Regions from separate parts of the Providencia sp. LY12 genome, predicted to be linked through region 2. Evidence: riboswitches for the same ligand, from Rfam matches in the RefSeq annotation. Region 2 holds a riboswitch; the other holds the start of a gene.
The links. A riboswitch is a leader RNA that binds a small molecule or an ion and turns the genes downstream of it on or off. The one in region 2 is predicted to bind thiamine pyrophosphate.
Positions count from the first base shown of each region.

Region 1 (7,623 bases), 1.2 Mb from region 2:
TCCGCATCCCCCATCAGCGAGGCGGGTTCTATTCCCCCCGCGCAAGGGCGCAAGCGTGGAAATGAAATAGAATAGCGGCTCTGCCAATAGTGTTGCTGCATATACAGCAGATGCTCCGCCACCATATAACAATCCGTTCGCCAGCTACTGGAAAGCCCGATTAAGGCTCCCAACCCAATTTTATCGACTCCCGCTTGGCCAAGGCGCTCTGGCGTTGCTAATCGCCAATGAAAATCCTGTTTTTTGCCTTTCAAATGATGCAGTTGGTAGGTCGGCTCATGGTAGGTTTCTTGGTATACCATCACGCCATCTAGCCCTAAAGTTTTTAGCTCGCGATACTCTTCGGTTGATAAGGGCTGAACCTCCATCATAAGAGAACTGAAGTAGGAACGAATTACAGGGATATGACGGCGAAAATAGTCCATTCCAACTTTGGTTTGATGTTCGCCCGTGACTAATAACAAACTGTCAAAACCAATCTGGCGGATGGTTTCACATTCACGGACAATCTCAGCGTCATCGAGGGTTTTGCGCTTAATGCGGTTGCTCATCGAAAATCCGCAATAGGTACAATCATTGGCGCATAAATTGGAAAGGTACAGAGGAACATAAAACCCGACAGTATGGCCAAAGCGTTGACGCGTTAGGCGCTGCGCTTTTTGCGCCATTGGTTCGATGTAATGTCGCGCAGCAGGGGAAAGTAGCGCCATAAAATCATCGAGAGTCAATGTATCACTCTGCAACGCTTGCTCTACATCCGAGGCGGTTTTGCTATTGATCTGTAATGTGAGGTTGTCCCAATCTAACTGTTCCCAACGCTCCCGAAAGCTTCCAATCATTGCAGCGCCTCCAAAAATTGAGTCAGAGGACTAGATGCCTCCGCTCTCTGTTTGGGTGCCGCAAGTCCACTTTGACGAGCGAGTTGTGCAGCTTCGACCGCCATTTTAAAGGCTTGTGCCATTAATATGGGCTGTTTAGCCACGGCAATGGCGGTATTGACTAGCACCGCATCGGCGCCCATCTCAATAGCTTCGGCGGCATGGCTAGGTGCGCCAATTCCTGCATCCACCACTACTGGTACATTAGCCTGTTCGATGATGATTTGCAGCATCTCCTTAGTCACTAAGCCTTTATTGGTACCAATCGGGGCGCCCAGAGGCATCACGGCAGCGCAGCCCACTTCTTCCAGTCGCTTACATAGCACGGGATCCGCGCTGCAATAAGGCAACACCACAAATCCTTCTTTAACCAGTTGCTCTGCTGCGAGTAACGTTTCGATAGGGTCTGGCAATAAGTAACGGACATCGGGATGGATTTCGAGTTTTACCCAATGAGTACCGAGGGCTTCACGAGCGAGACGCGCAGCAAAAATCGCTTCTTGGGCATTCTTGGCGCCGGAAGTATTGGGAAGCAATTTAACTCCCAACTCTTGAAGTGGCTGTAAAATACCATCATCTTGCCCACGTAAATTAACGCGTTTCATCGCCATGGTCACCAGCTGGCTGCCCGATGCTTGGATGGCTTGCTGCATTAATGTTGGATTGGCAAATTTGCCTGTTCCGGTAAATAAACGTGACTGAAAAGTGACATCAGCAATTTTTAACATCATTAACCCCCTGCGATAGCTTGAAACAGCAGAATGTTGTCTTGTTCATTCAAAAAATGACTTTCCCACTGGCTTTTGGGAATGATTACCTGATTGATAGCCAGTGCTGAGCCGGATGTACTTTGCCCGAGTTGCGTTAATAGCTGGTGGACGGTAATGGGCGGTTCAACCTCCATCGGCTGGTCATTGATTATGATATGCATGTGGCTTCTCGGCAGACGGGGCACTGTTTTGATCGGGTCAGCTGCAAGGTATTCCACTGTTGCTGCTTTCCATCAAACAGGCGTAGTTTTCCACTTAACGGGGACGGTAATCCCACCAGCAATTTGATGGCTTCCAATGCTTGTAACGTCCCAATCACACCCACGACTGGGCCGAGTACTCCCGCCGTACGGCAGTTACGCTGCGGCTCTTCTTGGTCGGGATACAAACAGGCGTAGCAGCCCGATTGAAACGGTGGCTCCAAAACCATCAATTGCCCGCCAAAGCCCACAGCGCTACCGCTGACGAGCGGGGTATTGCTAATGACGCACGCGGCATTGACCGCATGGCGAGTGGCCATGTTGTCACAGCAATCCAGCACCAAATCCACCTGTTCCACTAAGGGAAGTAAGCTGTCCGCATCAAGCTTTTGTTGGAAAATGCGCGTCTTAGTATGGGGATTAAGCTGCTTTAAACGCGCTGCGGCCAGCTGCGCTTTCGACTGGTTAATATCCTGCGTGTCATACAGCACTTGGCGCTGCAAGTTAGACACATGCAGGTCATCATGATCCGCTATCCATAATTCACCGACACCCGCCCCCGCGAGATACAAACTTGCAGGGGAGCCTAGTCCACCTAAACCGACAATCAGTACCTTGCTTTGTTTGAGTTTTTGTTGCCCTTCAGGGCTGACATCCTCAAGCAGCAATTGGCGGCTATAACGCATAAACTCGAGATCATTGAGCATGGTCGTTTTCCTTTAAGCGAGAGGTTGGTTCAACCAGATCCAGCAATGTTCGCGTTGCACTTTGCCAGTCATCGGCTTGGGTGATGGCACTGACAACCGCTACACTGCCAACGCCAGTAGCGAGCACGGCAGGCACGCGCTCAATGGATATCCCGCCTATTGCCACTGTCGGATAGTCTGGCGTCTCCTCAACCATCTGTTTTAAGGCTTCTAAACCTTGAGGCGAGGAGGGCATCAGCTTAGTCTGGGTTGGGAATATATGCCCCAGTGCGATATAAGACGGACGCACCGTTTTGGCAATCGCGACTTCATCAGGATCGTGGGTGGAGATCCCCAACCGTAGCCCCGCTTGGTGAATCGCCACCAGATCGGTGGTTTCCAGATCTTCTTGCCCTAAGTGGACGCCATAGGCGCCCAGCTCTATGGCTAAACGCCAATAGTCATTAATAAATAATCGGGCGTGATGCTGCTTGCCAAGCGTGATTGCTTGCTGGATCTGTTCACGGACTTGGTGGTCTTGCTTGTCTTTGATGCGCAATTGCAAGGTGGAAACACCTGCATTTAGCAGGCGTTCAATCCATTCAACAGAATCCACAACCGGGTACAGACCGAGGCAGTGTTCGGTCGGTGGAAATGGGCTATTTGGGAGATTAAGCGTTTTGTTCATCACTCACGACCTCAGCAATCTCAGCCCCATGATAGAGTTCGCTACCGTGAGCGCGGAACACTTCCGACATCTGCTCCATACCCGCTTCTTTTTGTGCAGCCTCTTTCTGTGCAGCATAGTCACGAACTTCTTGGGAAATCTTCATGGAGCAGAATTTTGGTCCACACATAGAGCAGAAGTGGGCGATTTTCCCTGACGCTTGCGGCAAGGTTTCATCGTGATATTTACGCGCGGTTTCAGGGTCTAGGGCGAGGTTAAACTGGTCTTCCCAACGGAACTCAAAACGCGCTTTGGACATGGCATTATCACGAATTTGCGCACCCGGATGACCTTTCGCGAGATCAGCGGCGTGGGCAGCAATCTTGTAGGTAATCAGCCCCTGTTTGACGTCTTCTTTGTTCGGTAAACCAAGGTGCTCTTTTGGCGTCACGTAGCACAGCATTGCACAACCAAACCAGCCGATCATTGCTGCGCCAATACCGGAAGTGAAGTGGTCATAGCCTGGTGCGATATCGGTGGTTAGGGGACCTAACGTATAGAATGGGGCTTCGTGGCAGTGCTCTAGCTCTTCGGTCATATTGCGGCGGATCATCTGCATCGGCACATGTCCCGGTCCTTCAATCATCACCTGCACATCGTATTCCCACGCAATTTTGGTCAGCTCGCCTAAGGTATGCAGCTCTGAGAATTGGGCTTCATCGTTGGCATCTTGCACGGAACCCGGACGTAACCCATCACCAAGAGACAGGGAAACATCATAAGCAGCACAAATTTCGCAAATTTCACGGAAATGCTCATACAGGAAGTTTTCTTGGTGGTGGGATAAACACCATTTCGCCATGATAGAGCCACCACGGGAGACAATCCCCGTCAGGCGTTTCGCCGTCATTGGTACATAGCGCAGTAAAACGCCAGCATGGATAGTGAAGTAATCTACCCCTTGCTCGGCTTGCTCTAGCAGGGTATCGCGGAACATTTCCCACGTGAGGTTTTCAGCAACGCCGTTCACTTTTTCGAGCGCTTGGTAGATAGGCACGGTACCAATTGGCACTGGGCTATTACGTAAAATCCATTCGCGGGTTTCGTGAATATAGCGACCTGTGGATAAATCCATCACCGTATCTGCACCCCAGCGAGTAGACCAAATCAGTTTTTCCACCTCTTCTTCGATGGATGAAGTCACGGAGGAGTTACCGATATTGGCATTCACTTTCACTAAGAAATTGCGCCCGATAATCATCGGCTCAGATTCTGGATGGTTAATATTGGCAGGGATGATAGCGCGACCTGCCGCCACTTCTTGGCGTACAAATTCCGGCGTAATATTTTCTGGCAAAATAGCACCAAAGCTTTGCCCCGGATGTTGCTGCCTTAACACTTCACTGCGAATGCGTTCACGACCCATATTTTCACGGATGGCGATAAATTCCATTTCAGGAGTCACAATGCCTTGGCGAGCATAGTGCAACTGAGTGACGCATTTGCCTGTTTGCGCTTTCAGTGGTGCAGGGCGGTGATTAAAACGCAGGTGGTCTAAGCCCGCATCGGCTAAGCGCTGCTGGGTAAAGTCGGAGCTGAGATTTTCGACAGCAACAGTATCCGCGCGTTCACTGATCCACGGCGCACGGATTTTTTTCAATCCTTTGTGAACATTGAGTTCAGAGGCCGGGTCGCCGTAAGGACCTGAGGTGTCATAAACAGGGACGGCCTCGTTATCTTCAAATTTGGGATTATCTTTGTCTCCGCCGATAAGCGTTGGGGAGAGCTGGATTTCGCGCATGGGAACTTGGATGTCGTCTCGCGAGCCTTGCAGGTAGATACGTTCAGAGTTAGGGAATGAAACACCGGAAATGGTATTGATAAAGTCTTCTGCGGCGTCACGTTGCTCTTTTCGAGTGCGTGCTGGTGCAGCTTTAGGGGAAATATCGGTACTCGGTATAACTGAATTATTAGCATTATTGGACATAGCAATTTCCTGACATCGTCACAGGCTATACGGCGTAAAGCGCCAATAGCGGGTTTATCGAAAGAAAGTTGCTTGTCTGGAGTTCGGAGGAGTAATGGTAAGGCGTTGCAACGAAAGATCCACCAAGGGTGGGGAAGATCGTGCGAGAAGATTACTCTTGTTCCCTTCGCGGGTATTAACCCGATCAGGTTCCGCGGATCCCGAATTAACGGTCTCAGCCTGATGTTTGCACATGCTAGGCACTCCGACAAGATTGTTCAGTATAAAGTTTCCCCGTCATTCTTCAAGCGATAAGTGCGTTGGCTTCTCTCGGCTACCCTAGTCACATACTTGTGTATGCTCCTAGGGATATCCTCGCTTGCCGCCTTCTTCTCACTCGAATAATTTAGGGGAAATCAGTGTATTGGGTAAAAATCCAAAACCTAGAAATTAAAAGTTAAAACTAGGTTGAGGATTAGTTTGCCGCCTTTCTCTAGCACGAATAATGTAGAGGAACCTTTGAAAGGCAGTTAGTTAAAAACCTAAAAAACAAAAACCTAGAAATTAAGCGTTAAAAGTTAAAACTAGGTTGGTTAAATAGGGTTTTACAAACTCCACGAATATTGCGGCCAGTGGTTTTCAGTGGCGGCTTGGAGAAGGCGCGAGTCGCCGTTGACGATAAATGTCTCATCGGCAAAATGGCACATAGGTAGGTCATTGGCGGAATCGGTGTAGAAATAAATATACGCATCGGTGATTGGCTGGTGGGCGATCCATTGAGTTAAACGCTTAACTTTACCCTCTTTAAAGGTTGGGATACCGTCAACTTCGGTGGTGTAGCAGCCATTTGAACGCTTAATATTAATGCCCATCGTGACATCGGCACCAAGGCGATCCGCAATCTTCTTCACGATAAAAGTAACCGTTGCGGAGATCACAATGATCGGGAGCCCTTGCGATCGATATGAGGCAACGGTGCTTAATGCGTTAGGATAAATGCGCGGAATGATAATGGTATCGACAAAATCATCTAACCACTCATCGACTTGCTCTGTCTTGATGCCAGCAAGGGTCTGCAAACTAAACTTTAAGTAAGTCACCATATCCAAATTGCCCGCGTTGTATTGCGCCATCATCTCTTTATCGGCTTCGACAAAACGTGGGTCGGTAATGATTTTCTTATCCCACAAATATTGCGTCCAAAGTACGCTGCTATCGCCACGGATCAGGGTGTCATCGAGATCAAAAATCGCTAATTTGGTTTGTGTAGACGGGTTTTGCATGGGGTTCCTTTCGTTGACTAGCTCGTCGTTGATTAACTTAAAGCTCGAATTTCATTTTTATTAAACATTAACTCAAGGCGTGTGCCCGGCTCAAATAAACGCTCAGATGAGCGATTGAGCAAGTCTACGGTCATATCCCCCGCAGGCGTGTTCACGCTATAGCGAATAATATTCCCTAAAAGCTGGTGGTCAAGGATCACGGCATCCACTGGGGCGGAAATATGGTTGCCATATTGGCGTCCCACTTCGCGAACATAAATGGACTCAGGGCGAATGGCGAGGGTACCTTGTAAATTGACGCCCAGCATCCCATTGGCTTTTTCAGCGTCCACCAAATTGTAATGCCCCATAAATCGAGCCACAAATTCAGTGGCAGGCTGAGTATAGATATTTTCCGCGGTATCGCTTTGGATAATCGAGCCTTTGTTCATTAAGAAGATGCGGTCAGACATAATCATCGCTTCGTCTTGGTCGTGGGTGACGAAAATGGTGGTGAGCTTCAGCTCTCGCTGGATTTCACGAATTTGCTGGCGTAAGTGCTTACGAATACGTGCATCAAGGGCGGATAACGGTTCATCGAGGAGTAAAATTTGCGGCTTCATCACCAATGCACGGGCGAGGGCGACACGTTGGCGCTGACCACCCGAAAGCTGGTGCGGATATTGGTTCTCTTTTCCTTGTAATTCCACCATATCAATGACTTCTGCCACGGCTTTATCGCGCTCAGTGGCGGGCATCTTGCGCATTTTCAACCCAAACGCGATGTTTTCAGCCACGGTCATATTTGGGAATAGAGCGTAGCTTTGAAACACCATGCCCACGCCGCGCTGTTGAGCTGGCTGCTGAGTGATATTCTGGCGGTTGATATACAGCTCCCCGCTGTCGGGCTGTTCAAGCCCCGCGATACAACGTAGTAACGTGGATTTTCCGCAGCCACTTGGCCCCAATAGCGTAATAAATTCCCCTTGTTCAATCGTAAACTGGATATCAGAGAATACTTGGTTCTGACCAAAGGATTTAGTTAGGTTTTCCGCAATAACGTAGCTCATCGTTCATCTCCCACACGATTCAAGCGCGTTGCTAGCCAAGTCAGCAGCAACGTAAATAGGAAGTAAGACATCACTAGCGCAGAGGTAAAGTGTCCGCTAGTTTGGCGCATATTAAACAGATAGA
Region 1 covers NZ_CM172594.1:431,646-439,268, forward strand. Annotated here, with positions in the region: gene thiH (2-iminoacetate synthase ThiH) at 1-839, opposite strand, end outside; gene ACY3ZI_RS01920 (thiazole synthase) at 836-1,606, opposite strand; gene thiS (sulfur carrier protein ThiS) at 1,609-1,809, opposite strand; gene ACY3ZI_RS01930 (HesA/MoeB/ThiF family protein) at 1,797-2,555, opposite strand; gene thiE (thiamine phosphate synthase) at 2,545-3,222, opposite strand; gene thiC (phosphomethylpyrimidine synthase ThiC) at 3,206-5,188, opposite strand; TPP riboswitch at 5,333-5,445, opposite strand; gene ACY3ZI_RS01945 (HAD family hydrolase) at 5,773-6,450, opposite strand; gene ACY3ZI_RS01950 (ABC transporter ATP-binding protein) at 6,483-7,499, opposite strand; gene ACY3ZI_RS01955 (ABC transporter permease) at 7,496-7,623, opposite strand, start outside.
Region 1: linked by a shared signal. The riboswitch ahead of thiC (phosphomethylpyrimidine synthase ThiC) and the one ahead of thiB (thiamine ABC transporter substrate binding subunit) in region 2 are both predicted to bind thiamine pyrophosphate.

Region 2 (7,623 bases):
AATATTGTAATGGGCGAGGGCGGGTTTATCGTGAGCAAAGCGGCGGTTAATTTCATCCATGCGATCATAAGGAGTATCAATCGCTTTCCCTTCGCCAAGCAGCTGCTGGGCAACGGACTCCAAGCTGAATGAGCTAAAACTCCATGTCGCCGATTTTAACGCATCAATACCATCAATAATTAAGCGACCTTCAGCAGAGGCAAAAAAGACACCTTGCTTAAAACCGTGTTCTCGCCATTCGAGTTTTTTCCCTTGCCGACCGAGCAACAGAGGGATGCCATAGCGCTCTGCATGCTTTTGTAAAACTTGCAAATCAAACTGGATCAGATTCCAGCCAATGATGGCATCGGGATCGTACTGTTGCAGCCATTCGTTCAATTTTTCAAGTAATTGAGGGCGGCTGGTGGAATACACGAGTCGATGTTGATCATTCAGGGCCGGGCCTTGTTCGGGGCCCAACATAAACACCACATTGTCACCGCAGCCAGATAACCCAATGGAATAAAGCTCTCCATGTTGGCTAGTTTCAATATCGAGGGAAACGGCGTGCAGTGTCGGGCGATAGCCTTCACAGGGTTTGAGTTGATATTTTCCCTGATGATTGCGAGAAAACCACACGGGAGCGGTAATAAAGCGCTCCATTAAATAACGCTCACAAGGGCGAATATCGGTTTCCAGCAGCTCAACGCCTAATGCTTGGCAGTTTTTATCTAGGTTTTGTAATTGACGATATTGCTGGCAATAGATGGCGTAGACTTTTTCCCGTTTAAAATCAATCAGTTCCACGGGGCGATAGCTGATATCAGCTTGCCCTTCAATTAAATGGCGTACTAAGGAAAACTTGGATTCAGGTAAAAAACCCACGGCTTGTTGATAGGGAACAATGACTTTTTGCGGTTTGTTATCCGTGAGTAACCAATAGCTTACCTCGATACCGTAGCGGGTATCTCGCCAATGGCGGCTAAGAATAAAGCCTTTTTCAGCGGGGGTGTTTGACTGAGGCATAAAGGAAACTCGCGTAAATAATCTGCAAATTAATATACGCGAGTAGTGGGAATTTATACAGTATTATTTGTTGGGCTAATTAGAAATGCCCAATAATGCAGAAGCGTCGGTTTTGCCTTGTAATAGTGTTTCGGTATCACCGTCATACACAATTGCGCCATCAGCGATCACTAAGCTGCGAGGGGCGATTTGTAGCGAGTCTTCAATACTATGGGATACCATTAATAATGTGATGGATTTATTCACGCAAACGTCATTGAGTAGTTGCAGCATTTCACTGCGCAGCGCAGGGTCAAGGGCGGAAAATGGCTCATCCAGCAATAAAATCGGTTGATTGCGAATTAAACAGCGTGCGAGTGCGGCTCGTTGACGCTGCCCACCGGATAACTGCGCTGGTGTTCGATCTAAACAGTCGGTTAAACTGACCTGCCGCGCCATTTGCTCGACTTCAGCCATTTGCGATGCACTCAAACGTAAGCTCGGTTGTAAACCTAGCCCAATATTTTGCCTCACGGTTAGGTGAGCAAACAGGTTATTTTCTTGAAATAACATGGAAACAGGGCGTTTAGCTGGGGGCGTAAATGTATGATTTTCACCATTTAAGGTGATAGTGCCACTGCGAGGAAATTGAAACCCACTAATTAGGCTGAGCAGCGTGCTTTTGCCTGCGCCACTAGGACCCATTACGGCAACTCGTTCCCCCGAAGCTACCGCAATATCAAAATGCATATTTAGGTTATCGTATTGATAATCTAGATTTTGTAATTCAATCATGAGTTTTCCCCGATAGGCGTTCGAGTAGGCTAAACAGGCAGAAACAGAGTAACAACAATAACATCGCGGTAACCGCGCCATCATTGGTTCGATATGCGCCAATCTGTTGATAAAGATAGTAAGGCAAGGTGCGGAACTCTTCATTACCAAACAAGGCGACCACGCCAAAATCCCCAATCGAAATCACGCAAGCGAATGCCAATGCTTGTGCGATAGGTTTGCGTAATGCTCGTAATTCAATGATTTTAAATCGATTAAAACCAGTGATTTCGAGTGATTGGCATAACGGATTATAGCGTTGGGCCAGATCTCGCATTGGGTTATCCAGTACCTTTAGCGCGTAAGGGATAGCGAGTAAGGCGTTAGTCATGATCACCAACGGATAAGGTGTTTCGGGTATTCCAATGGTTTCATTGAAAAAGATAAAAAAGCCTGTCGCCAGCACAATGCCCGGCATCGCCAGAATAATCAGCCCGCTGAGTTCTATGGCTTGCCCCAGTTTCATCGCATTTCGTAAACGCAGTTCACGGCTACTCCATAGCAGCATTAGCGTGAGGATCACGCACAAAATTCCAGCACAGAGTGCAATAAACAGTGAGGTCAATGTGGCTTGCCATAACGCAGATTGCTGTAAAACATCCAGTAATTGACCGTTGAGCCCATCAACAATGACCGCTAATAACGGCGGAATTAATAGCAAAATAGCTGCAGCAATCACCAGCCAGTCACGTAAACGGCGAAACAGGTTATCGGCAGGATCAAACCATGATGTTTGGTGGCTAAATCCAACGGAAATGGCATGGTTAATACGTTGGCAAATAAGCATTAATCCTACGCAACATCCCAACTGAATTAACGCAAGCAGTGTGGCACGCCCTAAATCAAAGTCGTAGCTCAGTGCTTGGTAAATCGCGAGTTCGATAGTGGTCGCCGCAGGGCCACCGCCCAGAGCCAGTACTGTCGCAAAGCTGGCAAAACAGAGCATAAAAATCAGCGCGCCTGTTGGCAACATCTGACGGCGTAAATAAGGCCACTCTAAAAGGGTAAATTGTTGCCACTCATTGAACCCTAATTGAGCGGCGCTTTGACGCTGCTCAATGGCAATATTTTCAAGGGATTGCAGCAACATCCGGGTGGCGAGTGGCATATTGAAAAAGATATGCGCCAATAAAATGCCACGCAGACCATAAGGGGAAAACTGATAATCAACATCAAGCCATAGGCACAGTTTTGCTAGCCATCCGGTTTGTCCATATACCGACAAAATACCGAAAACGGCGACTAAAACGGGTAAAACAAGCGTCATTGCACACAAGCGGAGCAAGAGCATTCTTCCCCAAAATCGCCGGCGATACAGAGCTCTTGCAAGAAAAATAGCGGGAATAATGGAAAAAATAGCGGAAAGCAATGCCTGCCAAAACGTAAAACCGATGACATGCCATAAATAATCGTCGTCGATTATCTCGCGGAGGGAAACTTCAGGTGCGAAAAACCACAGCGCCCCAAAAGCGAGCAGGGCAACGACGATTAAAAGACCGGAGGCTATTGCCCCCGGTAATAAGGTTAAATTGATTAACGACTGACGGCGGTTTGCCATAAACGTGTCCACGTTTGACGTTCTTTAGCCACTTCTTCCGCGCTAAATTGCAGGGATTTAGCAGGCAGTGGTAGCACGTTATACACTTCAGGCAACGGCATATCGATAACCGGATACATCCAGTTAGTGGTTGGTAATGTGCCTTGGAATTCAGGGGTTAACATAAATTGTAAGAACTGTTTTGCCAGCTCAGGTTGAGGGCTGTGTTTCAATCTTGCCGCCACTTCGACTTGCATATAATGCCCTTCATCGAACAGTGCTGCCGCGTAGTTGTCTTTCTTATCATTTAAAATTTGGTAACCCGGCGAGGAGGTGTAGCTCAGGACAAAATCTCCTTCACCTTTTAAGAACAAGCCATAAGACTCACTCCAACCTTTGGTCACGGTCAGTGTTTTGGCTGCCATTTTCTTCCATGCATCAGCCGATTTATCACCGTAGATTTTCTCAATCCACAACATTAACCCTAAACCTGGGGTGCTGGTGCGCGGATCTTGGTAAATGATTTTCCAATTATTTTTGCTATCAAGCAGTTCATCCATGCTTTTTGGCGGTTGCTTGATTTTATTGGTGTCATAGATAAAGGCGAAATAACCATAATCATAAGGAATGAATGTTTTGCTTGTCCATTCGATAGGTAATTTAAGCGCATCCGTTTTGATATCTGCTGGGGCAAATAAGCCGGTTTTTTCTGCGGAATCGAGCAAGTTGTTATCTAACCCTAAGATAATGTCGGCTTTGCTTTTTTCCCCTTCCATACGTAGGCGATTCAGTAGTGCAACACCATCCCCTAGAGAAACCAGTTTTAACTCGCATTCACATTGAGCTTCGAAATTCTTTTTGATTTGAGGACCTGGTCCCCATTCTGCAGCAAAGGAATCATAGGTATATACCGTCAGCGTTGGTTTTTCGGCAGAGGCGAATGCAGCAAAACTTAAGGTGGTTAAGGCAATGAGTGAGGTAAAGAGTTTATTTTTAGTCATTGTAATTCCTGCGTAAATCATAAAAAAAAACACAGGATTTGAGGAGGGACCGATACAATAATTTGTAGGCGGTAGCTCAAATCCCTACGCCGGTATTAGCCGGATCAGGTTCTACGGGTTATTTCTCAGCCCAAATTGGCACCCCGTTGAGACGCAGACTATTGTAATTACTTCAGACATATCTGCAAACTGTATTGATATAGGTTTACCAGTTTGGGTATGTGTGAAACAATTAGGCATCTTTCAAATTTGGTTATTGAGGTAGTCTAGTGATCGATGATGATGGCTACCGCCCGAATGTAGGAATTGTAATTTGTAATCGGCAAGGTCAAGTCTTATGGGCTCGCCGTTATGGTCAGCATTCTTGGCAATTTCCTCAAGGTGGGATTAACCCGGGGGAATCGCCAGAACAAGCGATGTATCGTGAGTTATACGAGGAAGTCGGACTACAGCGTAAAGATGTAAGGTTACTTGCATCTACCCGTAATTGGTTACGCTACAAATTACCTAAGCGTTTGGTGCGTTGGGATACAAAACCTGTTTGTATTGGACAGAAACAACGTTGGTTTTTACTTCAACTCCAATGTAATGACGCCGATATAAACGTGCAGCGCAGTAAATCGCCAGAATTTGACGGCTGGCGGTGGGTCAGTTATTGGTATCCTGTTAGGCAAGTGGTCTCTTTTAAGCGCGAAGTTTATCGCCGCGTGATGAAGGAATTCGCTCCCGTAGTTATGCCTCTGCAGGAACAGAAATTACCACAACGACCTGTTTTTAATAATCGTAGGCGCGGAGTTAAGTAAGCCTATGTTGACGCGTTTACGTGACATTGTCGAAAAGGTCGCGATGGCGACCAGTCTGACTCAAGCTCTTGAAGTTTTGGTCAATGAGACGTGCAAAGCGATGCGCACCGATGTGTGCTCGATTTACTTAGCCGATCATCCTCGCCAATGTTATTACCTAATGGCAACCCGCGGGCTGAAAAAGCCTAGCGGGATTGCTATTCGTTTAGGATTCGACGAAGGGGTTGTTGGCGCAGTCGGTCGGCAATCGGAAATGTTGAACCTCGCCGATATTCGCGAACACCCGCAATTCAAATACCTTCCCCAACTCAAAGAAGAACAGCTCAAAGCCTTTCTTGGCGTGCCTGTCGTTTATCGACGCCAATTACTGGGCGTGCTAGTGGTTCAGCAGCGAGAAAAACGGTTATTCAGCGAAACTGAAGAGTCCTTTATGGTCACGCTATCGATGCAGTTAGCGGTGATTTTATCCCAAGCGCAAACAAAAGGTATTTTCGGGCAATATCGACAAAATCGCCTCAAAGCTATCCCTGTTTCTCAAGGAATTTCGATGGCTTATGGTTGGCAAGATACCTCTCAACCTTCTTTAGACAATGTGTATCAAGCGACCACATTGAATATTGATGAAGAGCGTCAACGCTTGGTGATAGCGCTGGAAAGTGCGGCGGCAGAATTTCGTCGTATTAGTAAGCGGTTTATGGCGAGCTCATCGAAAGAAAGCGCAGCTATTTTCGACCTATATAACCACTTGCTTAATGACCCCCAACTGAAAAAACGGTTATTTACGGCGATTAATCAAGGGGCGGTGGCTGAATGGGCAGTGAAAACCGTCATCGAAGATTACGCTTTGCAGTTCTCACGTTTACGTGACCTCTATTTAAGAGAGCGTGGCTCTGACCTTCGCACCTTAGGGCAGCGCTTATTATTTCATCTCGATGATTCACTGACACCCACTAGCCAATGGCCAGACCGTTTTATTTTGGTGGCTGATGAGCTAAGTGCGAGCGTTCTTGCTGAATTACCGCTTGAGCAATTAGCGGGTGTGATTGTGCGCGATGGTGCAACGCACTCCCACTCTGCAATCTTGATCCGAGCGATGGGGATCCCCGCGATTATGGGGGCGGATATTGAGCCTTCCTTATTACATAATCGCCATCTGATTTTGGATGGCTATCGTGGCGAAGTGTTTATTGAGCCTGAAAATTTTATTGCTCAGGAATACCAGCAAATTATTGAAGAAGAAAATGTACTTAGCCGATTAGCGGAAGGTACGCTTTCTCAAGATGCAGTGCTCAAAAATGGCGAGCATGTGGATATTTGCCTCAACGCCGGATTGAGCCCTCGCTATGAACAGCAAATTCATGATGGGGTGGATGGTGTTGGATTATATCGAACCGAACTGCCATTTATGCTGCACAATGGCTTTCCATCAGAGGATGAACAGAAGCAGTTATATCGGGATGTACTGCAACTTTTTGCAACGAAACCGGTGGTATTAAGAACCTTAGATATCGGTGCGGACAAACAACTGCCTTACATGCCGATCAGCGAGGAAAATCCTTGCTTGGGGTGGCGTGGGATCCGAATCATGCTGGATCAGCCTGAAATCTTTTTGATCCAGTTGCGTTCTATGCTGAGAGCTAACCAAGATACGGGCAATTTACGTATTTTATTGCCTATGATCACTAGTATTAATGAAGTGGATGAGGCGATCGGGCTGATTAATCGCGCCAGAAATGAAGTGAGCCAACAACTCGGAAAATCGATTGATTTACCTCCAATTGGCGTGATGTTGGAAGTGCCTTCACTCTTGTTTTTGCTGCCAGAGTTAAAGCAGCGAGTTGATTTTATTTCGATAGGTACCAACGACTTTACACAATATTTACTCGCCGTCGACCGTAATAACACTCATGTGGCGGCGCTCTATGATAACCTGCACCCTGCGGTGGTGCGTTTTCTATCCATGGTACATATGGAATGTCAGCGTATAGGCCTGCCGATTAGTGTGTGCGGCGAAATGGCGGGGCAGCCATTAAGTGCTATGGTGCTGATTGCATTAGGTTATCGTAGTTTGAGTATGAGTGGGCGCAGTGTTCCTCGCATGAAATATTTAATTCGTCAGCTTGATCCTCAATTGATGGCTGAGTTAGTGCCTGATTTGCTCGGCGCAGAAACCAGCGAAAATGTTCGCCATAAGATTAGCGAGTTTATGGAAAGAAATGGACTTGGTGGTTTTGTGCGTGGCGGGATCTAGTTTGATCTTCTATGTTATTAATATGTAATTATATGCTGGCAATAACCTCGTGTTATTATGCGACATAATTTTTGACTCAATTATTTTAAAGTGGGGAACGATGAGTAACAGTTACTTAGCATTTCCGGAAATTGATCCCGTAATGTTCTCGATTGGCCCAGTCTCTTTGCACTGGTATGGTTTTATGTACCTTGTCGGATTCGTTTTTGCGCT
Region 2 covers NZ_CM172594.1:3,519,780-3,527,402, reverse strand. Annotated here, with positions in the region: gene ACY3ZI_RS16800 (DNA polymerase II) at 1-1,005, opposite strand, end outside; gene thiQ (thiamine ABC transporter ATP-binding protein ThiQ) at 1,081-1,779, opposite strand; gene thiP (thiamine/thiamine pyrophosphate ABC transporter permease ThiP) at 1,772-3,376, opposite strand; gene thiB (thiamine ABC transporter substrate binding subunit) at 3,352-4,356, opposite strand; TPP riboswitch at 4,420-4,512, opposite strand; gene rppH (RNA pyrophosphohydrolase) at 4,626-5,159, shown strand; gene ptsP (phosphoenolpyruvate--protein phosphotransferase) at 5,164-7,410, shown strand; gene lgt (prolipoprotein diacylglyceryl transferase) at 7,511-7,623, shown strand, end outside.